DNA from 3 places in the Paenibacillus bovis genome. Region 1 is predicted to be linked to each of the others. Evidence: predicted binding sites of a transcription regulator. Region 1 holds the regulator's gene; each other region holds the start of a gene.
What was found. Region 1 encodes LexA, which represses DNA repair genes until DNA is damaged. Its sites were predicted from a motif close to CGAACATATGTTCG; they were not measured.

Region 1 (4,038 bases):
GACTCGCCTTTTATATATCAATATAGAAATATCCTATATATACACTTGTTAATCGTGAGGGATTACCAGTACATCGCCACTCTGGATTTCAGTAGAAACCAGCTGGTTATGATCACGAATTTCATTTACATAATCACGAATATCGGTTTCGTCCGATTTGTAGCGGGAAGCAATCGCCCATAGGCTATCTCCGCTCTTGACGATAACATGCTGTTCATTGCCAGGCACTTCATCGGCAATAACCAGATGCTGAAAACCTCCATACAATACAATAGAAGCAAACAAAATGCAGATCAGAAGACGTCCACTGGATTTCCATTTTGATTTTTGAACTGTCATTTCGATCAGATTAAGCGTTTTTTGGCGAAGCGTCTTTTTGACACCTTTGCGCTTGGCAGATGTGCTGCGTTGTGAATGGGTATCTTCCGTCTGTTCGGAAGCATACGTCCATGTATCCACGGTCAGCCCTTTTTCAGTTGACGGTGATGGAATGGAGGAAGATGCGATTCGCGCTGTTTTGCGAGGTTCCGATGCAGCCGCAGATGTATGTTGAGTATCGTTTTTAGTGGAAACAGTAGGCTTTTCCTGCTGCTTCGGCTGATTGTGTATACTTTTGTATGTACTGTATTTTAACATGAATACCACACCCCAAACGTTTGTTCTTGTTTCTTCGTCAATAATATAACACGAACATATGTTTTGATCAACAACTTTTTGCGAACTTTCGTTCGCTTTTTTGTAAATGAAGTGTATGATGAATATAGCGGTATAAATTGGGTTTCTTTTATCGCCTGATTAGCTGCTTTGCTTTATCGGGAAATAGTTGACGAATTTTAGAACTTATGTTTGTACGAACGGAAGTTCTATGTTATACTTTTTCCAAACGTTACTAGTATTGGGGTTGATACGGCATGTCCAAGATTTCAAGTCGCCAACAGGCTATTCTGGAATTTATCCGGAATGAAGTTAAACTCAAAGGTTACCCGCCGTCTGTACGTGAGATTGGTGAAGCTGTAGGTCTGGCTTCCAGCTCTACTGTACATGGTCATCTGGATCGTCTTGAGAAAAAGGGATTGATCCGCCGCGACCCTACCAAACCTCGTGCTATCGAGCTGCTGGGTCAGGAAGAAACCGAAAATAATCTGTTGTTCGCGCAGACAGTGTCTCGTGTACCGATTATCGGCAAAGTTACCGCCGGCGTACCGATTACTGCTACTGAACATATTGAGGATTATTTCCCTCTTCCACAGCAATTTACAGGTGACAACCAGATCTTTATGCTTTCCGTTGTCGGAGACAGTATGGTTGAAGCCGGTATTCATAATGGTGATTTCGTTATTGTTCGTCAACAACAGACTGCTGATAATGGCGATATCGTAGTTGCAATGACCGAAGAAGACGAAGCCACTGTCAAAACGTTTTACAAAGAAAAAGATCATATTCGTCTGCAGCCTGAGAATCCGATGTACGAGCCGCTTCGTTTGACTCGTGTAACGATTCTAGGCAAAGTAGTCGGTCTGTTCCGTAACTTGCACTAAAACGGCTATAGTTACACGGCAGATCACATGACTTTGACTTATATGATGATTGCAGGTTTTGTTTTCAAAAGCCTCTGCAATATAAAAAAGACTCCTGACAGGAGTCTTTTTTATTGGCCTATTTATGATTTGTAGTCCTTTATTCCATCTTTTACTCTTTATGCAGCCTGCTCATTTCCTGAATAAAGCCTTCCAACAGTAAATTAATGTTTTTAATCTCTGCAGCATGCTGCAATTCAAGCTTTAATTTTCGCGATTCGAATACTTCTCTCGCCTTGGTAGTATGGAAAAAGTAAGAATGATACATATCATACGTTTCGCCTTCGTTGGTTCCTTCGATATCAATTCTCTGATAAATTTCTTCGAGTCGTCTGCAAATCTCCAGCTCTACTCTGACATCAATGATTTCTCCTCCTGCTACATCGCTTCCACGTAGTGGATTCTCGATCGTGTACAGCTTGCGCAGCTGTTCTTCCAGATTACTGATATGCATCTCACAAATAGTAATCAGACGCTGCCTGACTTCCTTGTCCATTGAAATGCCTCCTTTGTTTGTCCGACTGATGCTGCAGTAAGTGGTCAGTCATTTATTACCCGCACTGATCCTGTAGTTATCTATGCGATGTAAAATAGGAGCATACATTTCAAATAGCGGACTTTTATTCATAGGGTGCCAATAATGTGTTTATGCAATTATTTGAACATATAAAGACTGATTATATTAAACGATACAGTAGGCTTGACACTACTCTCTTTGTTACCGTTACGTACTGAGCAGTACGCATATAGATACATACATAGATGTATAAACAAATTAAACGTCTAAGGAAAAATATTATGCTCTATCCTCAGTTTGTCAGCAATAGCCGCGATAAAGGAACTATTGGTTGGCTTGGTTTTGCTTACGTTAATTTCATAATTAAACAGATGACTCATATGGCTCATATCTCCACGATTCCAGGTCACTTCGATCGCATGCCGGATAGCTCGTTCGACCCGGGCGGGATTGGAATGGAATTTTTCGGCGATTCTGGGATACAGCACCTTGGTTACGGACCCCAGTATATCGATATTATGATACACTTCCGCAATAGCTTCTCTGACGTACTGATAGCCTTTAATATGCGGAGGCACACCAATTTCATTTAATATTCTGGTAATAGAAGCTTCCAGACGCTGTTCTGTATTGGCTGTATTCGTAGCAGGTATCGTTGTCAAAGGCCGAGAAGCCGGTACAGTTGATGGGGACGGTGTACGTATCGCTCTCTCATTGGCTGGCACCTCCGCCAGCTGCCGAATACGGCTGCCCAGTACCTGAAGATCAAAAGGTTTCAGCATAAAATAAGAAGCGCCCAGATCCAGTGCCCGCTGCGTAACCTGCTCCTGTCCAAACGCAGTAAGCATAATCACTTTGGGTTTGGGAACAATATGCATTTTCGGAAGTTTCTCCAGTACACCCAATCCATCCAGATGCGGCATAATAATATCCAGTAATACCACATCCGGCGGCTCTGCCAAATCCTCAATTAACTGCAAGGTTTGTTCTCCGTTATAGGTCATACCTGCAAGAAACATATCCTCCTGATTGGAGATGTAGTCCGATAGCATCTGCGTAAACTCCCTGTTATCATCTGCAACAAGTACATTGATCATAGCTGATACCCTCCTTCTAGGTAGTAAGAACAATCGATACCAATACATGTAATAAAATGGTATTTGAGGTATTAATATCATTATATCATTTTAGCGCCTAGAATTTTCAATTTTAAGGAATATTAAGAATTAATTTATTGAAATATATTCCATTTCTTCTTTACTGTTTTATTAATGTCTACTCTTGTTTGCAGCACAGCAAAAAGGCGGTGTTATTTTAGCACACCGCCTTTTTGCTATTTTAGTATTAATTTAATTAACAGGATTCAAGTCTATACAAAAAAAGCCCTGGCTGCCGGAAAATCCAGCAGTACCAGGGCCATTTACATTTTAGTACAGTGTCATGTACTGGTCTCTCTCCCATTGGTGAACCTGAGTACGGTACATGTCCCATTCGATCTCTTTCAGCTCATAGAAGTGAGCTGTAGCGTGCTCTCCGAGTGCAGTAACGATTACATCGTCACGCAGCAGTTCGTGCAGAGCTTCTTTCAGATCGCCTGGCAGACTTGGGATACCTTCGTCGATACGCTCATCTTCGGTCATTATGTAGATGTTACGATCGATAGGTTTTGGCAGATTCAGTTGACGGTCAATACCATCCAGACCGGCTCTCAGCATAACAGCCAGTGCCAGATACGGATTGGCTGTCGGATCCGGGTTACGAACTTCAATACGTGTGCTCAGACCACGGGAAGCCGGGATACGTACCATCGGACTGCGGTTACTTGCAGACCATGCCACATATACAGGAGCTTCATAACCTGGTACAAGACGCTTGTAAGAGTTCACTGTCGGGTTGGTTACTGCTGCCATAGAACGTGCATGACGCAGAATACCTGCCATATAA
Region 2 (4,038 bases), 1.2 Mb from region 1:
CACCCTCTGCCAGAGTGTACATCACCGGCAGCTCAGGCTCCCATAGCAGCCATTTATCCGCTTTTTGCATACCCAGTACTACTGCTTTGTCAGGAGCTGTCCCCTGTGTCTGTTGCTGCATATAACGGGTAACCGCATCGCCTGTCTCGTCACTTCCATATGACAATTCGATAGCTGTAAAAGCAAGAGGCATACGGAAAGGCGGCTTTTTCTGCGGCGAGTTATCCGCATCTGTACTATTAGTCGTTGCAGCAGGTTCGCTGCGATCGTTCTGTGCCATGAGCCGATCCTGGTCACTCGGTGCAGTTACCGAACGCATCATAATCAGGAACAGCAGCGCTACTCCCAATAAACTATAACGCCATCGACGTATTTTCTGCTCCCGTTTATGAGCCATTTCCATGACCTTGGCTTCGTAATCTTTGAGTACATCTGCCGGTACTTTGCTGTGTTCAAAGGCCTCATAAATATCACCAGCCCGGTTATAACAGTAGTTGGCTTTGCCTACCTGTCCATCCGCTTCGTATTCTTTGCCCAGCAGGTACCAGCCCATGCGGTTATTCGGATGCATTTTCACATAGCGTTTTAGATACAGTAAGTTTTTCATTCATCCATCCCCGGAATGGCTTCCGAATCTCCCTTCTTTGGAATATCAGGTTATGTATTTGGCTCTGCACAGAGTATGCCTATTATCTTCTATATCGGCTAATTTCGTTGATCCCGCATAGGGCTGGCGAATCAATTTGCACAGCATATTTTGCACAAAAAACGCTCTGCCCACCAGGACGGTGAACAGAGCGTTTGGCAAAAGCTTTTTTCCAAAGGAAATTAAGCTTCTTTGTTGAATGGAGCATCTTCGATATGAATCGAATCGGTAGGGCAACCGTCGCATGCATCCTGCATATCTTCGAACATATCGTCAGGGATAGCCATTACGCCGCGATTGTTGTCTCCATCAAAGATAACTTCAGCCAGACCTTCATCATCGTAATCATAAATGTCAGGTGCTGTAGCTCCACAAGCACCGCAAGCAATGCATGTATCCTTATCAACCCAGGTATATTTACTCATCTGTATTCCTCCTATCCATGCTTTCCAGTAGTCGTTGTATCGGACCCCGGTCTGTACATATAAACAAAATATAATATAAACCTTCAAGAATTTCAAATGTATTGCCAGCCCTTTTCCAATTACGAGTGTGCAATCACTCTGAAACCGGGAATCCGTTATGTTAAATTTTACCCTTTAAGCCGCTCACCCAAACGATTGCTTTATAAAGGTTCCTCTTCCTGTGTAAAACGCTGTCCATCCCGCTGCAGCGAAGTTCCCCGGATCTTGTGGTTACGAATCAGCACGGAAGGATCATTGCCAAGCATCCCGGCTGTCAGCAGGGCACTTTCACCAAATTTATCACGCAGCCGGTCAATCACTTCATTGAGCTGTTCTTTTTGCGGCTGGCGTTCATAATCGAATAGATCGAGTTGGACCGCAGCTTCATCACGGGGTAGCAGATTTTGCAAAGTGACCCCGAGCAGACGAACCGGTCCTTTACCTGCCCAGTGCCTGTCATACAGCGCACAAGCTTCATGATACACTTCTTCGGCGGTCTCTGTCGGGGCTGACAATGCCTTGGAACGGGTGATCGTCTTCATATCCGGCGTACGGATCGTAATCTGCACGGTGCGTGACATGAGCTTCTGCCTTCTCATCCGCCGGCATACCTGATCGCTCAGATTCAGCATGACCCGGCGTATATCCTCCTGGTCCTGAATATCCGCCGGCAGCGTCGTCGTATGGCCAATCGACTTGTTGGGTTCATGATCCGGCTCGACAAGAGAATGATCGGTTCCATTCGCAGCCTGTTTGAGCCAGCTGCCCTGAATGCCAAATCTGGCTTTGAGTCTGGCTTCATCTGCAGCAGCCAGCTGTCCAATCGTACGAATGCCCATTTCCCGCAATTTGGCTGCTGTTTTGCTACCAATACCGAATAACTGTCCACACGGCTGATCCCATAATAGATGAGGCACATCCCGAATACGGAGAATAGAGATGCCATTAGGCTTTTTCATATCCGAAGCCATTTTGGCCAGCAATTTGTTCGGTGCGATTCCCACCGAGCAGGGAAGCCCCAGTTCGTCCTGGATACGCCGCTGCAGATCCGCTGCTATCTCCATTGGAGTACCAAACTGGCTGGAGCCTGTAATATCCAGATAACATTCATCAATAGAAGTTGCCTGCAGCAGCGGTGTGTAGCTATAGGCAATATTCATGAAAGCAGACGAATATTTACGATAAAGATGAAAATCCGGCCGAATCACAATAATATTCGGACACTTTTGCTGTGCCTGACCGACCAGCATACCGGTTTTCACTCCGCGTCTGCGGGCTTCGTAGGAAGCGGTGACGACGATGCCCTTACGCTGCTCCACACTGCCGGCTACCGCTGTCGGTTTTCCTTTGTACTTGTCCGGCTCCTCGGCGGCATGAACCGAGCAGTAAAAAGCATTCATATCCACATGCAGAATAACCCGGCCACGTGCCGGATAATAGGCTTTGTTGCCGCTCATCGCTTCCCTCCTCCTGCTGACTGACATCCTGCTGATGAATAGACAATTTCATGCGTACAAATGTTCTCTTTTATTATAAAAAAAGAATAGCCATCTGACAATCAATGATAGGACAATTCCAGATAAATAAGGTACATGCTACAGACAAAACATCATCATATGTATATGACACAAAATGTCTTAACTCCAGCTTTGTAAAACACAATCCGCATAATCGTACATACGATCATACAGAAAAGAATGCTCATCCGACTGTATAATCTGTTCGGCGATTTGTAATTTGGCGGCAAATACTCTCGTCAGGTTGCCTGCTGCATCTATGTCTTCTTCAGTGCTGCGGAGCTGCTGCAGATCTTGAACCAAAATAGCCTCATGTACGAGTCCCGCATCCTGCAGCGCAGTGATCAGCTGATCGAGCTGATGACGAGCATCAAAATTATGCAGTGCTGTCAGCAATCCATTCATTTGCAGTTCGGTATCATAGTCGATCAACAATAGCAGATTGCGTATCCCGAGTGACAATCTGTCCCAGCTGCTCCGAATCTGTTCTGCATGCGGCTCTTTATACATGATTCCAGCCAATTGCTCTGTCCACTGCTCACCTGTCTGCACCTCATCTTCTGGCAGCAGCGGCGGGTACGACTCCCTTTGCATCAATTGTTCATCATAAGCATACGGGTATACCATCGCTTCCATAATGAGACGATTCAACTCGGGACTGCGCCGGGCAGACGAAGTCCGCTCTATCAGATCGGCACGTTCCAGCTGATCCATTACAATACCGGCGATACGCGGATTCGGCTTCATCAGAAAGTCCTGCTGGCTCTCGCGATAAGGATACACTTCCAGCACCTTGCCGAGCAGGCTGTTCAGCGAAGTACTGCCTGCATACAGACCGGCTTCCGGATCGCTGCATTCAAATTTGAGAAACATGATCATCTTGTTGAGTGCCATGATTTCCGCATGGTTAATCTCGATCGTTCGAGGTGTCTCCCCCTTTTGAGGCTCCAGCCGGTATTTATTAAAATATTCTCCCATCTATTTGTTCTCCTTTACCATGTCATGAAGTAATCAGCCATCGCAGCAGATGAACCTGCTTGGGTTCCAGAAGTATCGTGCAGGCGTCCAGTTTGTCTAGTAGTGCCTGTGCCTGTTCATCGGTAAGCTGGCTACGATACGAACGACCCGAGGCATGAATCCAGTTATGGAGCTGATGAATACTGGTCCGCTGTATCCAGCCTGATCTGGTCCGAGCTACAATATCCAGTAGCCCCTCCAGCTGCTGCCATCCTCCTACAGCCGGCAGTAGACGCAGCATATTACGCTGTACATGTACACAGTGACTTTCTATAATACCCTGCACCAATCTCTCCTTGTTCAGTAGATAGGTATGCCTGTTCAGTGCTTGTACCGCTTCTCTGGATATTCCAGGCTGACTATCCAGCAGCGACTGCCAGAGCAGCTCCCGGTA
Region 3 (4,038 bases), 430 kb from region 1:
CGCCAGTAACAATAAGTGATCCAATAATGGATACGCCGAGCAGCAGCAGCTGTCTTCCCCAGAAAATATCCCATTTGCTATGACTGCGTTTGAGCATCATGGAAGAAAGATTCAGCTGGATATTCATCGTCATCACCCCGATATAGGTAACAAATCCAAGAATCATAGGCAGCATGGAGATAGCAAAGTTACTAATATTATGCGTTTTGACTACTTCGCTTGTAACTACCTGCTGCTCCACCTCTGCAAAAGCCTGCTTGCCTACAGAAGCAGAGATTTGTGCTGCCGAGCTCTCTACAATTGATTTGGCGATATCCGAATTTCCTTGATTAATATAATAAACGAGTTTGGTATTGCCTTTTACAGCAGCTTGTTCCGTGAAATTCTCGGGAATCGAAATGACCATCATCAGTGCGCCGTTGTCCATCTGTTGCTGTGCTTCGGACAGCGATGCGTAAGGTACTGTTGTGTAAGGGGCCTGCTTGCCGATTGCATCTGCTATCCGCTGACCGGCTGCCTGATCTTCGTTGACAATCCCTACCTTCAGCTGATCGATCCGCTCGGTAGCACCATTATATCCGGTCATCCAGATTAGTGTGAATAACAATGGGACAAAGATAGCGAATACGAGTCCAATCTTGGTTTGTACAATTTTCAAAAATTCCTTGCATGTGTTTAACGCGTTCATTCTGTATATCCTCTCTCCTGCTTGTTTTAAATATAAATAAGTGCATAGCCTATAAATGGTTGTGCATGTATTTATCCAAAAAATCACCGGCTCCAATACTCAGCCGGACAGACTTTTGTATATTTTGTTGATGGCTTCGATAAATTGGTCACTGCCTTCATTTGTGAGCAGTTCATTGATCTCGGTCTCGATTCCGCGCATGGTCGGAGTGACCTGCTCCAATACTTCAATACCTTTGGTCGTCAAATGCACATTGACTGCACGACGATCATTGGGATCGACCTGCCGCACAATAAGCTGCTTGTTCTCCAAACGTTCCAGCGTTTTGCCGATGCTGGTCTGATCACGTTCATGCACTTGAGCCAGCTCTTTCTGGGATATCCCACCATGTCTGCTCAGTTGATGCAATATACCAAATTGTTCCGGGGTAATATCATAAGGCTGCAGACGTTGGGCTGCTTTTTTGCGATATAACAGATACGTTCGGGACAATAACAGTCCCAGAGGACTTTGTTCCTGATCAAAAGGCATATTTATCCTCCTAAATAAATACTAGCATAGCCGATAATCGACTATGCTAGTATATTACTTCTGCATTTTTAATGTCAAAGCTTATTTTGAAAAACGTATAAAATAATGTATACGTCTTATTAATCCCTCGGATAATTGACCTGCATAATATCCATAAAAGGAATCTTGTATAAATCTTCTACCTGCTGCACATGCACTTTGCCTGTACGTGAGTCCATATTTACAATCTGACCGCGTACTGTATCTTCCCAACCCCATACGGTTAGAACGATCTCTGACTTTTCACGGTACGCTTCAGTGAGTTGATTACCCATTTCTTCCAGAACAAATTCATCGCGTGTTGGACGCTTGGCCACTTTTGCTTTAGCCAACGAAATACCTCCCTAATCAATATGCTATATCTATTTTAACCTTATCTGTTCGTATACACAATACTTTTAAAGAAAAATAAGAACAAATGTTCCTTTTGTGAATGGATCTACATTATTATTCTTTATTCTATATGTGACGGGCAGCTTCGTTTATACTGCCTTTTACCATAAATACAACAAAAGACCGTCTACTGGACAGACGGTCGGTACGTATATGTGTATTCCATTAAATTACCAGCTTATGGCTGGAATCCGGTAAATTTGGATAAGCAGCGTGTTCCTATACAATATAATGCATAGACGAACAGCCTATTTGAGAACATACGGTTTATTTGATGATCATAACCGGAGCCTGTGCGCGCTGCGTTACATAACGGCTCACACTGCCCAATACCATCTCACTCATGGTACTCAGACCGCGGCTACCCATAACGATTAGATCAGGCTGGGACTGCTGTGCATATTCTACGATTCCTTTGGCTGCACTGCCGTATAGAATCACAGTGCGGGCATCGGGAATTTTGGAGATCATCTCACGCAGATTACGCCGGATCTCGTCTTCTTTGTGGTCAAAATAAATCTCCAGTTCGCTGGAGGTCATAATGAGAGGTTGACGCAGCTCATCTACGGTCGCTGAATCCACGTACAGAATTTCCAGTTCGGCTTGCAGACTCTGAGCAAGCGCAGCTCCACGCTCTAATGCTTTCTGGGAATGCATGGAACCATCATAAGGGACAAGAACATGCGAGATCGCCATGGTGAACTCCTCCTTTGATATGGGCTTCCTTATCCGGCAGTTAGCTATTGAATCAGCAGTATGGAGACCATACCTGATTTAAATATAAACCCATTTTATTCCAAATGCAAGCGTTTTCATTATAGTGGGGAAAAGGTTTTTCTTTTAGAAAAAGACGGAACAGTTAATGACTGTTTTTCAAAAGAAAATCCCCTGCTTGGGAGGCAGGGGATTAGATCCATCATTGCGATGAAAACTTATTTGCTGGTGATTGATTTTGTATGATGGAACCAGGATTACGCTTTACGAATCCAGACGGCCATATCACCCTCGCCGCGATTGCCCCACATAAAGTAAGGGATAGCGGTAAACGATTGACGGGTTTGTTCCGGGGCATGATCCTGATAGAGTGCTTCTCCCCAATTCTGCTCCTGCTCACGAATCGCGCTTCCTTCGATGATCGTACATCCACCCAGCAGCGTTTCGTCAAAGCGGGCCGTCATCGGTTGATCGGTCTCGATCTGCAGAGCAGCGATCAGTTCACCGTTATCGGCCTGTTCCAGGCAGTAGACAAGCGGGCCGCGCTGCAGGGCTACTTTGCCTGCGGTAGCGCGCAGTTTGGGATTGGCATGGATCACTTGTACATCCATTTCCACATTCCACTCGACTACATCATCGTCAGACCATTCACGCTGAATATAGACATAACCATCGCGCAGCAGGGAAGCATACTGCACCGTCTCTCCATTAATCGTCAGGGCTGCTTGCTTGCACCAGCCTGGCAGACGCAGAGCCAGTGTAAAGGACTGCGGCTTTTCGAGGGTAAAGGTAAAGCGAGAAGCACCGTTCCATGGATAGCCAGTCTCCTGCTGAATCCGTACATTGCGGCCGCCGATCGGCAGATCAGCCGATGCACCAACATACAGATGCGTATAGATCGTATCTTCATCGCTGCTGTAAATATACTGACCCAGTGACGTGATCAGGCGAGCCACATTCGGAGGACAGCATGAGCAGCCAAACCATTTCTGGCGTACCGGCTTCACATGGTGTTTGTCCGGGTTATGATGGCAGGCTGCCGGCCAGACTTCCAGCGGATTGACGTAGAAATAATGCTTGCCGTCCTGGGACATACCTCCGGTTACCGTGTTGTACAGCGCCCGCTCCAGTACATCCGCATATTCGCCTCTTGGCTGAATCTGCAGCATCCGGTGGGCAAAAAACACCATACCTACTGCAGCACAAGTCTCCGAATAGACGGTATCATTTGGCAGATCATAATCTATCGTAAAAGCTTCGCCATGATGCGTGGACCCAATACCGCCGGTAACGTACATTTGCTTGTGCACGATATTATTCCACAGCGTTTTGCAGGCTTCATAGAGACTCTCGTCTCCGGTCTGTCCAGCCAGATCGGCCATCGCTGTATACATATAGACTGCACGAACGGCATGACCGACAGCGACTTTCTGTTCACGAACCGGTACATGAGCCTGACTATAGGCCAGATCGATACGGTCTGTTTTACCCACAAAGAAATTGATTCGATCCCGATTTTCCCATTCCTGCTTCAGGAAATTCGGCTGCTGACCACGCTCATCAATAAAGAACTGGCTCAGACGCAGGTACTTCTCTTCTCCGGTTAACCGGTACAGCTTCACCAGTGCCAGCTCAATCTCCTGGTGACCATCATAGCCGCGCAGTTTCCCTTC

Region 2: the regulator LexA is predicted to act here: its motif matches at 2,621-2,634, upstream of AR543_RS10555 (DNA polymerase IV).
Region 3: the regulator LexA is predicted to act here: its motif matches at 1,670-1,683, upstream of AR543_RS13675 (YolD-like family protein).

What each region holds. Positions count from the first base shown of each region.
Region 1 covers NZ_CP013023.1:3,625,665-3,629,702, forward strand. The annotation lists gene AR543_RS15380 (LysM peptidoglycan-binding domain-containing protein) at 49-636, opposite strand; gene lexA (transcriptional repressor LexA) at 912-1,538, shown strand; gene AR543_RS15390 (hypothetical protein) at 1,690-2,073, opposite strand; gene spo0A (sporulation transcription factor Spo0A) at 2,361-3,191, opposite strand; gene glnA (type I glutamate--ammonia ligase) at 3,522-4,038, opposite strand, start outside.
Region 2 covers NZ_CP013023.1:2,469,256-2,473,293, reverse strand. The annotation lists gene AR543_RS10565 (L,D-transpeptidase) at 1-607, opposite strand, end outside; gene AR543_RS10560 (ferredoxin) at 829-1,071, opposite strand; gene AR543_RS10555 (DNA polymerase IV) at 1,272-2,567, opposite strand; gene AR543_RS10550 (hypothetical protein) at 2,748-3,605, opposite strand; gene AR543_RS10545 (HEAT repeat domain-containing protein) at 3,628-4,038, opposite strand, start outside.
Region 3 covers NZ_CP013023.1:3,195,622-3,199,659, reverse strand. The annotation lists gene AR543_RS13685 (YhgE/Pip domain-containing protein) at 1-658, opposite strand, end outside; gene AR543_RS13680 (MarR family winged helix-turn-helix transcriptional regulator) at 788-1,219, opposite strand; gene AR543_RS13675 (YolD-like family protein) at 1,339-1,590, opposite strand; gene AR543_RS13670 (universal stress protein) at 1,919-2,347, opposite strand; gene AR543_RS24305 (hypothetical protein) at 2,408-2,611, shown strand; gene AR543_RS13665 (glycoside hydrolase family 127 protein) at 2,623-4,038, opposite strand, start outside.